One region of the Pseudoalteromonas piratica genome, then DNA from elsewhere that is predicted to be linked to it. Evidence: predicted binding sites of a transcription regulator. Region 1 holds the regulator's gene; each other region holds the start of a gene.

Region 1 (3,458 bases):
GATTTTAGTTGCGCCCATTTCTTTTGCTGTACGGTACAAAATACCTCGGCGAAGACGCGAACAAAGCGAGCAGGTGGTTTTACCTTCAGGAATTTTATCTTTTACGATGCTGTAGGTATCTTCTTCGACGATTTTATACTCAATGCCCAGAGACTCGAGGTATTCAGGTAGAATATGCTCAGGGAACCCCGGTTGTTTTTGATCTAGGTTGATTGCAAAAAGCTCAAAGTTTACAGGTGCTGAACGCTGCAAGTTCTGCAAAATATCAAGCAGCGTATAGCTGTCTTTACCGCCTGATAAGCACACCATAATACGGTCGCCTTCTTCAATCATATTGAAGTCTGCAATTGCTTGACCAGTAAAACGACGAAGTCGTTTCTGTAACTTATTAAGGTTATATTTCGCTTTAGCTTCTGCTGAATGCGACATACAAATACGCCCCTAGAACAAATAAAGGGGCGTATTATAGGTGAAAATTTTATTGAGGTTAAGACTTATCTAACGGGCTTTTATAACCTTCTGGTTTAAGTGCTAATACATCGCAGTTAAGACTATCAATCACATGCTCTGCTGTATTACCAATTAATGCTGCACTAATACCGGTACGTCCCACTGTGCCCATCACAACGAGCTCGGCATCAATTTTGTTTGCGACTTGGGGTAACACATCCTCAGGGAGTCCTTCATTGACAAAGCAATGATCTGACTCAATGTCATATTGTTCTGCTAATTTCTGAGTTGCAGCAATGTGATGCGCCTTAACTGATTCGCTGTATTGGCCCGCGTCAAACTCTGGTATCTCAATAGCAATATTAACTGGTGTGCCTGGGTATGCATTCACAACATTTAAATTTCCATCAATTAAATCAGCGAGGTACTTAGCTTCTTGTAAAATTGTATGATTTAGTGCTTGATGAGTTTCTTCTTCACTTGACGCATTCACAGCTGCCAAAATTTGCCCGCCAGCTGGCCAATCGTGTTCTTTTACTAACAATAACGACACAGGGCATTTACGAATAAGGTGCCAATCTGTTGGTGTAAAAATTACAGATTTTAAGGTATCGTGTTGGTGTGTGCCTTTTACGACGATGTCATATTGTTGTTCTAATACCGTTTCAACAATCGATTCGAAAGGGCGGTTATGCCAAACTACTTGGCAGTCGACATGAATATCACTCGCTTGTTCTGCAATAAGAGAATTAATCCACTCTTTTCGATCGTTAATCACTGCATCACGCATTGCATCACGCTCTTCACGACTTAACATGGTCGTCATTTCATAGGAAAAATCGTAGATAGATAAAAAAGCAGTAATTTGTGCGCCGGACTTTTTAGCCAACTCAAATGACCGATTTAATGCAATTTGTTTTTCTTTACTTGGGTCGATAACCGCAAGAATTTTTTTGATGGTATTCATAAAAAACCTCCCAAACTATAAATCCAGTGTAATGGATTTAAACTAATTTGAAAGGTTTCTAATAGAATATTTTGTTTTAGATCAAGACTTAATAGAAGCGACTTTGAATAATTCGTCAGTATTTAGAATTGTAATGAACTTGCCTTCTACTTTAATGATTTCCGCTTTTTGGAAACGGCTAAGCAGGCGACTGATGGTTTCAACCGTTAAACCTAAGTAGTTACCTATCTCACCACGGGTCATTGTTAAACGGAATTCTTTTTTACTAAATCCGCGTTCACCAAAGCGTGTTGAAAGGTTCGCTAAAAAAGCGGCCAGGCGTTCTTCTGCTGTTTTTTTGTTAAGCATTAACAGCATCTCTTGGTCGTAATTGATTTCATTACTCATCATTCGCATAACTTGATGGCGTAATTTCGGTAATTTGCCTGACAAGTCATCCAGGGTTGTAAATGGAATTTCGCATACCATGGCCGTTTCCATTGCTTGCGCGTAACTGCGATGGCTCATGGTACTAATACCGTCAAAGCCGACAATATCGCCAGCGAGATGGAATCCAGTTATTTGTTCTTCACCGCTTTCAGTGAGTGTGTATGATTTAAATGAACCTGAGCGAACAGCGTAAATAGAACGAAGAGGTTGGCCAGCTTCAAAAAGGTAATCCCCTTTATGAAGTGGTTTTTTACGCTCGATAATATCGTCTAATTTACCCATTTCTTCGCTGTTAAGCGAAACAGGAATACACAGTTGACTAATACTGCAATCCTGACACTTGATAGCGCAGTTTTTTGACACTGATTTTTTGCTCAATTCCATGACACACCTAGAGAAAACGTAAAACGAGAATAATGTATACTAAAACCTTATAATAACGCAATTATCAAAAGGTATAAACCGTAGAAAATGAAGATGTTACCAAACACCATTCGCACTGCATTATGGTTAAGTATCTGTTTGAATTTATCTGCAGCAAAAGCAAGTCCAACCATGGCCGGTAAAGTCCCTATAGCAAACAACAACATAAAGCTTGCACCATATACAGCTGACTGCATCGAAATAGAAAAAAGCAAGGCAGAATAGACTAAGCCACAGGGCAACCAACCCCACAACATACCGTAAGCTAACGCTTTTGCGTTACTATTGACAGGCAATAATCGTTTATTCAATTTGACTAAATGCTGCCAAATTGCAAATTTACCGACTTTTTCAATCCAGTTAAGTGAGAATGTTAGTCGCATAATGTATAGGCCAACTAAAATCATAAACACGCCACTTAATACTGATAGGACAAATGAAAAAGAGGTAGAACGAGATGCAAATTGCTGGCTTATCCCGGCTGCAAGTGCACCAGCAATGCAATAACTTAAGGTGCGGCCAAGATTATAGAGTAGGGTATAGCGCTTTACTTGCGATTTATCTTTTACCGCTAAGGTTAACGATGAGGCCACACCGCCGCACATTGCTAAGCAGTGTCCACTGCCTAGTAAGCCCATTATCAACGCAGATATTAACTGACTAGTTGTCATTACTTTTGTTGTGCTGCTCTTTGTCGTCTTCAAATAAAATACTGTGAGCTTGCTTGTCTAAATTATTAAATTGGTCGCTACGTACCGCCCAAAAAAAGATGCCAATTGCAACGATGACGAGTAATATCGCAATTGGAATTAATACATAAATGATGCTCACAACTCGTGCCCCTTACTTAAGTAGTCGTAATGAATTGCCAATTACGATAAGTGAACTTGCTGACATACCGATAACCGCGACCCATGGTGGCACTAGCCCCATTGCAGCTAATGGTAGAATTGAGCCATTATAGCATAGTGATATGGCTAAATTTTGTTTAATAACACGACGTGTTAGTTTGGCAGTATCAAATAAACCGCTAATGGCGTTTAATTCACTGTTTAATAACACCACATCGGCTGTATTTTTTGAGATATCAGCGCCAGATGCCATGGCAATAGACAAATGCGCGCTATTAAATACTGGACTGTCGTTTACACCGTCGCCCACCATTGCAACAATTTTGCCTTTAGCTGCG
Region 2 (3,458 bases), 1.5 Mb from region 1:
CGACCGTATGAGTAATAAACGTCGAAGTCAAAGTCTGTTTCACTTAGAGTGAAGAAACCTTGTGTACCCGTAACAAAACGGAATAATTCACGACGGTTGTCAGCGCTACGGTTACCTAGTTCATCAAAGAACTTAGAGAAACGTACTGACGTTACACCATCATCAAGTAGAGATTGACGTAGGTTGTTGTCTAAGAAAGCATTCTCTTCTACGTTGATAGAAACGTTACCAAAGCGGAAAGAAGGTTGGAATTGCTGTTGAATGTCTGAACGAACGTATTTGAAATCGCTGTATAGATTTACATTGTCAGATAAATCAAAGTTAAACGTTGAGCCAACTGTTGTCTTAGCTACTGCTGGGTAAACGTTTTCGTAATCTTGCGTGCTGAAACAGTAAGCACAACCATCTGGGAAGCTACCAAATGCAAAGCTGTTCGTCATATCACGCTCAGGCATTAATTCTGCAACGCCTGCGTTGTTGAATGTCCAGATGCTGCCAGCAGAACCGAATGGGTTGATAACACCGTTTCGGCTAATACGCTCTGACATTACATTTGGTACAGTTAAACGGTCAGCAATACCATCATCTTCACCAGTATCTTCAGGGTTTGTTACAGTACCCCAAGCACTTGTTTGACGAAGGTCATTAGCCATTACTTCTGCAACGTTACTTTGCTCAGCAAAGAATGTAACGTTACCACGGCCATCAGCCATATCAGCACCAGCTACGATACCGAAAGAATAGTTTTCAGTACCTACGCCTTCTGTAGAGTTACCGTATTGAGCGTTAAACTCAAGACCTTCGTAATCTTTACGTAAAATAACGTTAATTACACCAGAAACAGCGTCAGAACCGTAGATTGCTGAAGCACCACCAGTGATGATTTCGATAGTTTGAATAAGTGCAGAAGGGATCGCGTTTAAGTCAACCTGAGCTGAACCTGGTGCACCAGCTACGTGGCGTTTACCGTCAACTAGTACTAGCGTACGAGAAGCACCTAAACGACGTAAGTCAGCAGATGAAAGGCCCGCAGCTGAGTTGCTATCGTTGTTACCAACAAGTGTGTTTGTTGCACCAACTGCTGGAAGGTCCGCTAGAACACTACCTAAGTCTGGTAAACCAGATTTAGCGATTTCTTCTTGACCGATTGAAATGATTGGCGTTGGTTGAGAAAGTTCTGGACGCGCAATACGAGAACCAGTTACTTGAATACGCTCAACTTCGCCTTCCGCGTTTGTTTCTTCTTGGGCCATTGCTGGCATTGTAGCAACAGCGCCTGCAAAAAGTGCTGATTTAACACTAATTGCTAATAAGCTTAAGTTTTTCAAAATGAGATTTCCCTGAAGTTTTCTAAATGTTATGTGTTTAAATCACATCTAAATATTTCAATTTATTTCAAAATGTAATTTTAACGTCATTGTTTTAACACAAAAATTACAAAAGGTGAGTGCTTATCGACAAACTACTTTAAATTGATAAAACAGGGCTAGTTAAAGAAAATATAAACAAGTGAAAATAAAACAATAAAAAACATACAGTTAAATGAATTTAAGAGTAAATCTAAATTTACAGCAACAAAAATTCATTTACAGTCATTTACAAACAGGCTTTTTAATAATATTGGCTGAGCCTCTTAGCCCTGCCACATCGTTTTATTTTTGAGCAAAATACAACAAATAATTTGTTAAGCGGATTGAATTGCAAGATTAGCGGCAGCTAACCTTGCTGGAGAACATTAATTATCTTTACGTTAATATTCGCGATAAATAACCACTTTTTTAAACTTCGCCGCATCGATGATTGCCCACAAATGGAAAATGCCGCCAATAATCGCTGGCACCACTAAAAACCAAAGTGCATAACCACCAAAGACAACAATTGCAAACACCAATGCCGCACCTATACGTCCTTGAACAAGCTGTCCAAGACCAGGGAAAAACACATTACAAATTGCGGCAATTACATTACCCGCAGATCCTTGTTCTGCCATAAATACCTCTCAAATTTCCAATTTATTTAATTTAAATCAAACTCTATGCCAAATATATTTTAATATAACTTTCAGTATGTTAGCTTTTAACAACAACTTACTAGCAATTCAGAATTAGTAAGATTGACTAAAATAGAGCAAATTACACTAAATATGGAGCTTGCCATGAAATTAACATTTATCGGGGCAGCAAGTACAGTGACAGGTTCAAAACACCTGCTTGAAATAGATAATCTGAAAATATTAATCGATTGCGGCCTTTATCAAGGCATAAAAAATTACCGCACTCGCAATTGGCAATCTCTACCATTTGACATAGCACAACTAGATGCAGTGCTCTTAACTCATGCACATATTGACCACTCAGGCTATATACCTCTTTTATACAAGCAGGGTTTTAAAGGACCGATTTTTTGCTCTCACGACACACTAAAGCTCTGCGAAGTACTCTTACCTGATGCAGGTTTTTTACAAGAAGAAGATGCTAAATATGCTAATAAAAAGAAGTTTTCAAAGCACTCCCCGGCAGAACCTCTCTACACTTTAAATGATGCTAAGAAGTCATTATCACTGTTTGTACCACTCGACTACCACCACTTAGTCGAGGTACTACCGAATGTTGAAATCAAATTAAAACCAAATGGGCATATTTTAGGGGCAGCCAGTATCGAATTGAATGCTCAACGTAAAACACTTGTATTTAGTGGTGATGTCGGCAGGCAAGATGATCCGATCATGTATCCGCCAGAGGCGATTGCATCATGTGATTTACTGGTAGTAGAAGCAACTTATGGTGATAGACGACATGTAGCAATCGATACAAAGCAAATTCTTGCTGATGCCATCAATGACACCTTTAAACGCGGGGGTATTTTTCTAATGCCTTCTTTTGCAGTAGGACGCGCACAGTTAATTTTACATTTAATCGCTGAACTTAAAAAAGAGCAGCGCATTCCCAATGTCCCCGTTTACCTCAATAGTCCAATGGCTATTAAAGTCACCGATCTTTATGAAAAAGCGCACAAACATCACAAACTCACAAAAGAGCAATGCCAAGCAATTGACGATATGACTGAGTTTGTTAAAACCCAAGAGGAATCTGAGCTACTCAACAGTCGTCATTTACCTTGTATTATTGTCTCTGCCAGTGGCATGGCAAGTGGCGGCCGCGTATTGCATCACCTAAAAAGTTTACTGCCAGATGATAAACACACCGTCGCTTTTTTAGGTTTTCAAGCTGCTGGTACCCGAGGTGAGGCTTTAGTCAATGGTGCTGAAAGAGTAAAAATTCACGGTGAATATGTCGAAGTTAGAGCAAATATCTTGCACTTAGATTCACTTTCTGCCCATGGCGACTATCAAGATATTCTTAATTGGCTGCAACAAGCAAAGTCGCTACCAAAACAAATTTATATTAACCATGGTGAAGTCAGCGCATGCGAAGCAATGCGATGCCATATAAAAGAGC
Region 3 (3,458 bases), 560 kb from region 1:
GTCATTACTTCGCTGATGCTCGCACGCGTAAGTTGGCGCTTAAGTTTTTTGCAGAATTAAAAGCATTAGCAGAGCAAAACAAATTTGATGAGTCTATTTTCTTAGTGCGTAAATATGGTTTAGAGTCAGGCGCATTATGGCAAGAAATTAGAGAAACGATGCCAGAAGATATTATGGAGCAAGATGCATAACTAACTTCTCGCTTAGCCAACGAAAGCCAGCATATCTGCTGGTTTTTTTGTTTTTTATGGCTGAAATAGCAAAGCAAGTAACGCCTTTCATCTATCCTAAGGAAAGGGCTTGTGCAAAAACAAAACCTATCAATAAATCAAAACTCACTATCGCGTGATTTGTATCATAATCGCTTTTATCGAACGGCCTTATCGTTTTAATTGATTATCTTTAACTACATCGATTCGTTACACTTTCTTAAGTTAAAAATAAAAGCCAAGCACTCTTGGTTTTTTTTATTTAGGCATTATATTTATTGCCAGAGATGATGATAAATCATCGCAACTGGATATTTCATTATAAATAATTGGAGAAAATAATGGGCGTATTAGTAGGCCGCAAGGCACCAGACTTTACAGCTGCAGCAGTTTTAGGCAACGGTGAAATCGTAGATAGCTACAACTTACACGAAGCAATTAAAGGTAAAAAAGCAGTTGTTTTCTTTTACCCATTAGACTTTACTTTCGTATGTCCTTCAGAGCTTATCGCTTTTGACAAGCGTTTCGAAGAATTCCAAAAGCGTGGCGTAGAAGTTATCGGTGTTTCAATCGATTCTCAATTCTCACACAACGCATGGCGTAACACGCCAGTTAACGAAGGCGGTATTGGTCCAGTTAAATACGCACTAGTTGCTGACGTTAAGCACGAAATCTGTCAAGCATACGACGTTGAGCACCCAGAAGCTGGCGTTGCTTTCCGTGGTTCTTTCCTAATCGATGAAGAAGGTAACGTACGTCACCAAGTAGTTAACGACTTACCACTAGGTCGTAACATCGACGAAATGCTTCGCATGGTTGACGCACTAGCGTTCCACTCAGAGCACGGTGAAGTGTGTCCAGCAGGTTGGGAAGAAGGCAAAAAAGGTATGGATGCAAGCCCAGCTGGCGTTGCAGCTTTCCTATCTGAAAACGAAGGCGACCTATAAGTCAAACTCGTTGAGCTGTCTTTATGGCAGCTTTCAATAGATATAAAAAATCCGGCAACTGCCGGATTTTTTATGTATTTAATTCTGATTAGAATTTGTATTTAGCACCAAGCATAAATACGAATGGGTCGATTGCTACGTCTGAAGTAACCGCTTTTTGACCGTTAGCCCACACTTCTGCATCCGTATTGATGTCAATGTATGATGCCATTACGTGAATGCCCCATTTATCATTAATTGAATAGTTTGCACCTACCTGCGCTGCTAAACCGAATGAATCATCAAGTTTAAGTTCAACGTCATCTGTACCAAGTGCCGCTTTAAGTTCACTATCAACCTCTTCGCTGAAGAAAATAGTGTAGTTTGCGCCAAGACCTACAAAAGGACGGAACTGGCTGTCTGCGCTACCAAAGTGGTACTGTGCAAATAGTGATGGTGGTAGATGTTTTGTAGAACCGATTGCTACGCCATTTAAACCGCCTGAGCCGTTAATGTCATGGCTAAAAGGTGTTGCTGCAACTAGCTCAACAACCCAATTGTCGTTTAGAGCATAGTCAAAAGTAATACCTAACTGTGTATTGCTATCTACTGTTACACCTGTGCCATCTAAGCTTAGAGGGCTTGCACTGCTATCAGGGTTTACGTGGATTGCACCTACGTTAACGCTAAGCTTAGCCATTGCTGGAGCTGCTAAAAGACCTGAAGTAAGTAGTGCTGTAGTTAGTAATTTTTTCATCGATAATCTCCCGAATCATCTTTTGTTTTGATGTGGCTATTATCGGTAGCTGAAAAAATTAAAAGCTGTTCTAGATCAAGTTTTGATAGTCAAAAGGTGGTCAGTAACATTAGAATTTGATTTAGATTAAGTTTTTGGCCAAGTGAAGGGCATTTATGAGTATTTTATTAGTCATTCCCAATCGCAATCTCGATAAACTCGTCGCTAAATTTCAATTGTTATTGCCTAATACCCCAATTGAAGTTTGGCCAAATGTGAAAGAACCACTTGCCGTTGAATATATAATTGCATGGCAACCTCCCAAAGGATCATTTGCGCCTTTTACTAATTGCAAAGTAATCGCGTCTTTTGGTGCGGGGGTAGACAGTATTTTAGACTATCAAGATCTACCAAAGATACCGGTAACGCGTATCGTTGATAATACGTTAGCCAAAGATATGAGTCGGTATGTAATGACCCATATCCTTGCTTACCAACACAGACTAGTAAGTTATTTCAAGCAGCAAGATGCACTGCAATGGAAACCTAAAAGAGCGAGAGCTGGTAACAAGGTTACGATTTTAGGTGCGGGTCAACTAGGGTTAGCTTGTGCCAAATTACTTAAATTAAATGAGTTCGATGTGAGCGTTTGGTCGAGAACACAAAAGTCACTTGACGGTATTAACAGTTATAGCATTGATGAATTGGTTGATGCTGTGAACGATGCTGATTACATAGTATGTTTATTACCAGCTACAACTGATACAACACATATTATAAATCAATCCTTACTGAATCAAACTAAAAAAGGTGTGGTATTAATCAACGTATCACGTGGCAGTACGGTTGATGAAAAAAGCTTATTAGCATCTTTAGAAACCGGTCAGGTTGGGCATGCAGTGTTGGATGTCTTTAATATCGAGCCTTTACCCGCAGAACACCCATTTTGGCAGCATGAACAAATCACTATTACCCCTCATTGCTCAGCCTTAAGTAATGTCGACACAGTGACAGAGCAATTAAGTGAAAACTATTTAAGAATGTTAGCAGGTAAGCCTTTACTCAATGTTGTTAACCGAGAATTGGGTTATTAAATTAATACTAATTACTGGTTGTAAAACCAGTCTTTTAATGGGTTGTTAAAATTTGTAAATTGTTTACAATAATTTCTCAGTACAAGTTATGTACTAAAAAACAATAATAAAAATATATTTGGGGGAGTTATGCACCGCGCAATGACTAAAGGCATCAAATTAAGCTCAGTCGCTTTATTGGTTGCTTTTTTAGGAGTGAGTGCTTGGTTTACTCAAGCTGATGAAGTTGTAAACCAAACAACCGAAGTTATAAATGTAGAATAAGGCTCAATGGAGCCTTATTTTTTTGCGTGAATTTCTCGGTTTGCTAGCTTAGCTTGTTCATTTTTACTCAATAACACATACACTGATCCATAACCACCGTGCTGAGTTTGTGCTGTATGAAAACCAAGTACAAATGGGAAGTGAACTAGCCAAGCGTTAACATAGCTTTTCATTTTAGCCGGTTGCTCAGTGTTTTCTTTTCCAACCCCATGCTTAATCAGCACAACGC
Region 4 (3,458 bases), 1.4 Mb from region 1:
TCCTTGGTTAAAGTAAGCCCCTTAACAACTGGCACACCTGATGCTTCAACGGTTTGATAATAGTCTTTCAAATCTTTTGGATTTTGGAAGATACTATCACCTACTTGTGAAATAGAGGATGCTCCTAACCCTAATAAGTCACAGTCGCCATGGGTTGTATAACCCTGGAAGTTACGGTGTAACTTACCTTTTTGCTGTGCAATCGCGAGCGAATCAGTGCTTTTAGCGAAATGATCCATACCGATATTTACGTATCCAGCTTCCATCATTTGCGCCAAGGTGTTTTTAAACATCGATAGCTTTTGATCTGGACTTGGTAATTGCTCGTCTTTAATTTTACGTTGTGCAGCAAAGCGATCCGGTAAATGAGCATAGTTAAATACCGATACACGATCAGGCGAGAGTGCAATTAATCGCGCCATGCTCTCTTTAAAGCTCTCAGGTGTTTGCAATGGAAGCCCATAAATCATATCCGCATTGACCGATGAAAAACCGAGGGCACGCGCTTCACTCACAAGGTTTGCAACGTTATCTGCACATTGTTCACGATTTACCGCTTTTTGCACGTCATCATTAAAGTCTTGAATGCCAAAAGATACTCGATTAAATCCAAGCGAGCGTAAGTGGCCAAGCATATCATCAGGTAAAGAACGAGGATCAATTTCAATGCTTGATTGCACTGAATCTGAAAAGTTGAAATGCGTTTGAACAATCGCCATTAAACGGCTCATTTGTTCCTTTGTTAAAAAGGTTGGAGTACCCCCACCTAAATGTAACTGCTCAATTTTATAATCTTTATAAAGCGCCGCTTGTGCCTTTGCTTCTTGCTCTAAAAAGTCTAAATAGACATCTGCTTTATGTTGGTGGCGAGTAATTATTTTATTACAGCCGCAGTAATAGCAAAGCTGGTGACAAAACGGTACATGAATATACAGCGACAAGCGCGTATTATCGCTTTTGGCAATCGCCTGTGTTACCGAATCAACAGAAAAGCCAGACTCAAACGACAACGCCGTTGGATAGGAAGTATAACGAGGACCTGACACATTGTATTTTTTTATAAGGGAATTATCCCATTCGACGAAATTTTGCACGACTTAGACCTAACACGATTAAGGTTTAGCAAGTGTACAAAAGTAAGTAAAATCAGGTTTTGATCCAAAACAATAAAGCCAGCGAGTGCTGGCTTTATTAGATTTAAAAAACGGGACCGTTACCCAGCAAAAACATGTTTTGTTTTTGGATCTGCGGGGAAGTAAGCTTCCAGTTTTGCAGCTTCAGCAAGAATGCCCTCTTCGAGCTCTTGTTCAGTGCGCCAACGCTTACTATCCATTTTAAAGATTTCTTTCTTGCTGTATTTTTTGCGGGCATCATGAGTAGGCATTTCTTTTACCACATCATACATTTTAAATACATGCTCATATTCAGTTTCAAGATCAACCGTTTCTGAGAATTGATATTGCGACATCAATACCCAAATGCGTAGACACCCTTCTGAATATTCACACTGTTTTTCTTTCATCGCACGCGCAATTAAATTAATGCTATCAGCAATTTTTGCGTTACGTTCAAGTGCCTTAGCTTTTAACTTTTCTAATTGAGCTTGCTGCTTTTCTTTTTGTACTTTCAATTGAAATAACAACTTACCAGCGTAAAAAGCAAGGCCAGCTACAATCGCCACAGCAAGGATAATGGCAATCACCCATAGCGGTTCCACTATTTTAAATCCTCCTCATCATCGTCGTTAAGCCATTCATCAGCAAGGTCGTTTGACATGAATTGATCTAACATATCTTCATCATCAAACTCATCTTCGTCTTCAATACCCAGTAAATCACACAAGGCTTGGTGACGCGCTACTTTAGCGTTTAAGTATTTTGCATCTTTACCAACAAGTACTTCACCTGCATTCTGACGCTCAAGCAATGACATCAGTTTTTGATCATTTTCAATTTGCTCAAGTTCTTGCTCTGGCGACAATTCAGGTTCATTTACTTTACGTAACTCTACTTGAGGCTTTAAATGACGCTTAAATTCAGGCTGTTGCTCAGTACTCGCAACTTCAGGTACTAGGCTTATAGGCTTTTTACTGCCTAAGCGCGTGTCTTTGCGTTGCTTACCTGAGCTTTGCTGCTCGTTGAGCGCATCTTGTGCATTGCGCGTACCCGCTTTATTACCAGTACGCTTTTTAACACGCTGCTCTTTTAACGCGCGTAATTCGGCAAGTTTCTCTTTGCTCAAACGGAAGCTACCATTACCGCCTGTGCCGATTTTGCGTGACTTTTTCTTTCTGGTCATAATTAAATCTAAAATTTTTACAAAACTAAGCGTATTTTACACTATTGCTGACTTTTTAAATAGCATCACGTCATCCCCATGAAATGTCAGTGATAAGCCATTCTGCTTTGCTAAATAACGAAAGGTTTCTGGCGAGAAAAAGTTAATATGGGTAATATCATTTTTGTAATGCCAATTTTTAAATCTTTCTTGGTTAATAACAAGCTTTGTCATCACCACCAATACGCCGCTAGGTTTAAGTAAGCTCACTAATTGCGCCCAAATTTCATCAGGTTTTGCCAAATGCTCTATCACTTCTGTACACGTGACAAAGTCATATTGCTTACTCAACACTTCCTTATTAGGGTAATAAAAAATATCGTATAGCGCTGTTGAGTGACCCTTTTCATCCAACATTTTGGCAAGTGCAGGCCCTGGTCCACAACCGAAATCTAAACCATCACTCGGCTTTTCTAATACTGCTAATAATGGATTAAGTGCTCTACTTAAAAACTGTTGATAGCCAATATCATTTACATCATTTTGGTGACTATCATAGATTTTCTTTTCTTCGGTTAAAGAGATCATCTGACTACGAGCAACGAATACAAGTCGGCAATGGTTACATTGAAAGTAAGCACGTCGTTTATCTTGACTAAAGAGCGAAACATCAGGGTGATGGCATAAAGGGCAAGGTTCTAGCATGAGTACGGTCTAAAATTGATTTAGCGTATGGTAGCAATTTTTTCAAAGCAAATAAAAAGGCGACAGAAAATCTCTGTCGCCTACTAATCTGAGTGTCTATGACACTTCTCCCTTCGACTGTCTTAACCAACAAGTCTAATTTTATTATTATTTTACTATCCGTATTTTTATTATTATCTTCCGTGCTTTTTTTATTTTCGGTCTTCCTAACGCTTTCTTAGCATTCCATTATGTAACCAGTGGTTACTTTCCCCTACGCACATAATTGTCGCTGCACTTCCGTATTTTACTGCTTTCCATATTATTTTTTTGTCCCTTGCGACAGGTGAATAATTTACTTGTTAATAAATTTGTTACAACTAATTTAACGAAAATAAATAAAAAAAGTTTTCTTTGAAAATACTGTTAACAATAAAAAACATATACTTAAGTATAATATAGAAACAAAATAGCGAATTAACTTACAGTTAACATAA

What was found. Region 1 encodes FNR, which switches genes on or off when oxygen is low (the NO sensors DNR and NnrR bind a similar motif). Its sites were predicted from a motif close to TTGATCTAGATCAA; they were not measured.
Region 2: the regulator FNR is predicted to act here: its motif matches at 2,017-2,030, upstream of OM33_RS02065 (MBL fold metallo-hydrolase RNA specificity domain-containing protein).
Region 3: the regulator FNR is predicted to act here: its motif matches at 1,958-1,971, upstream of OM33_RS07435 (OmpW/AlkL family protein).
Region 4: the regulator FNR is predicted to act here: its motif matches at 1,154-1,167, upstream of hemN (oxygen-independent coproporphyrinogen III oxidase).

Annotation. Positions count from the first base shown of each region.
Region 1 covers NZ_CP009888.1:2,184,390-2,187,847, forward strand. Annotated here, with positions in the region: gene ttcA (tRNA 2-thiocytidine(32) synthetase TtcA) at 1-429, opposite strand, end outside; gene uspE (universal stress protein UspE) at 488-1,417, opposite strand; gene fnr (fumarate/nitrate reduction transcriptional regulator Fnr) at 1,499-2,230, opposite strand; gene OM33_RS10195 (sulfite exporter TauE/SafE family protein) at 2,278-2,940, opposite strand; gene ccoS (cbb3-type cytochrome oxidase assembly protein CcoS) at 2,930-3,100, opposite strand; gene OM33_RS10205 (heavy metal translocating P-type ATPase) at 3,113-3,458, opposite strand, start outside.
Region 2 covers NZ_CP009888.1:472,705-476,162, forward strand. Annotated here, with positions in the region: gene OM33_RS02055 (TonB-dependent receptor domain-containing protein) at 1-1,328, opposite strand, end outside; gene OM33_RS02060 (hypothetical protein) at 1,751-1,990, opposite strand; gene OM33_RS02065 (MBL fold metallo-hydrolase RNA specificity domain-containing protein) at 2,156-3,458, shown strand, end outside.
Region 3 covers NZ_CP009888.1:1,623,786-1,627,243, forward strand. Annotated here, with positions in the region: gene fadR (fatty acid metabolism transcriptional regulator FadR) at 1-191, shown strand, start outside; gene OM33_RS07430 (peroxiredoxin C) at 551-1,156, shown strand; gene OM33_RS07435 (OmpW/AlkL family protein) at 1,245-1,892, opposite strand; gene OM33_RS07440 (2-hydroxyacid dehydrogenase) at 2,048-2,965, shown strand; gene OM33_RS22915 (hypothetical protein) at 3,095-3,229, shown strand; gene smrA (DNA endonuclease SmrA) at 3,244-3,458, opposite strand, start outside.
Region 4 covers NZ_CP009888.1:383,266-386,723, forward strand. Annotated here, with positions in the region: gene hemN (oxygen-independent coproporphyrinogen III oxidase) at 1-1,094, opposite strand, end outside; gene OM33_RS01640 (DUF2489 domain-containing protein) at 1,214-1,717, opposite strand; gene yihI (Der GTPase-activating protein YihI) at 1,717-2,298, opposite strand; gene OM33_RS01650 (class I SAM-dependent methyltransferase) at 2,335-2,982, opposite strand.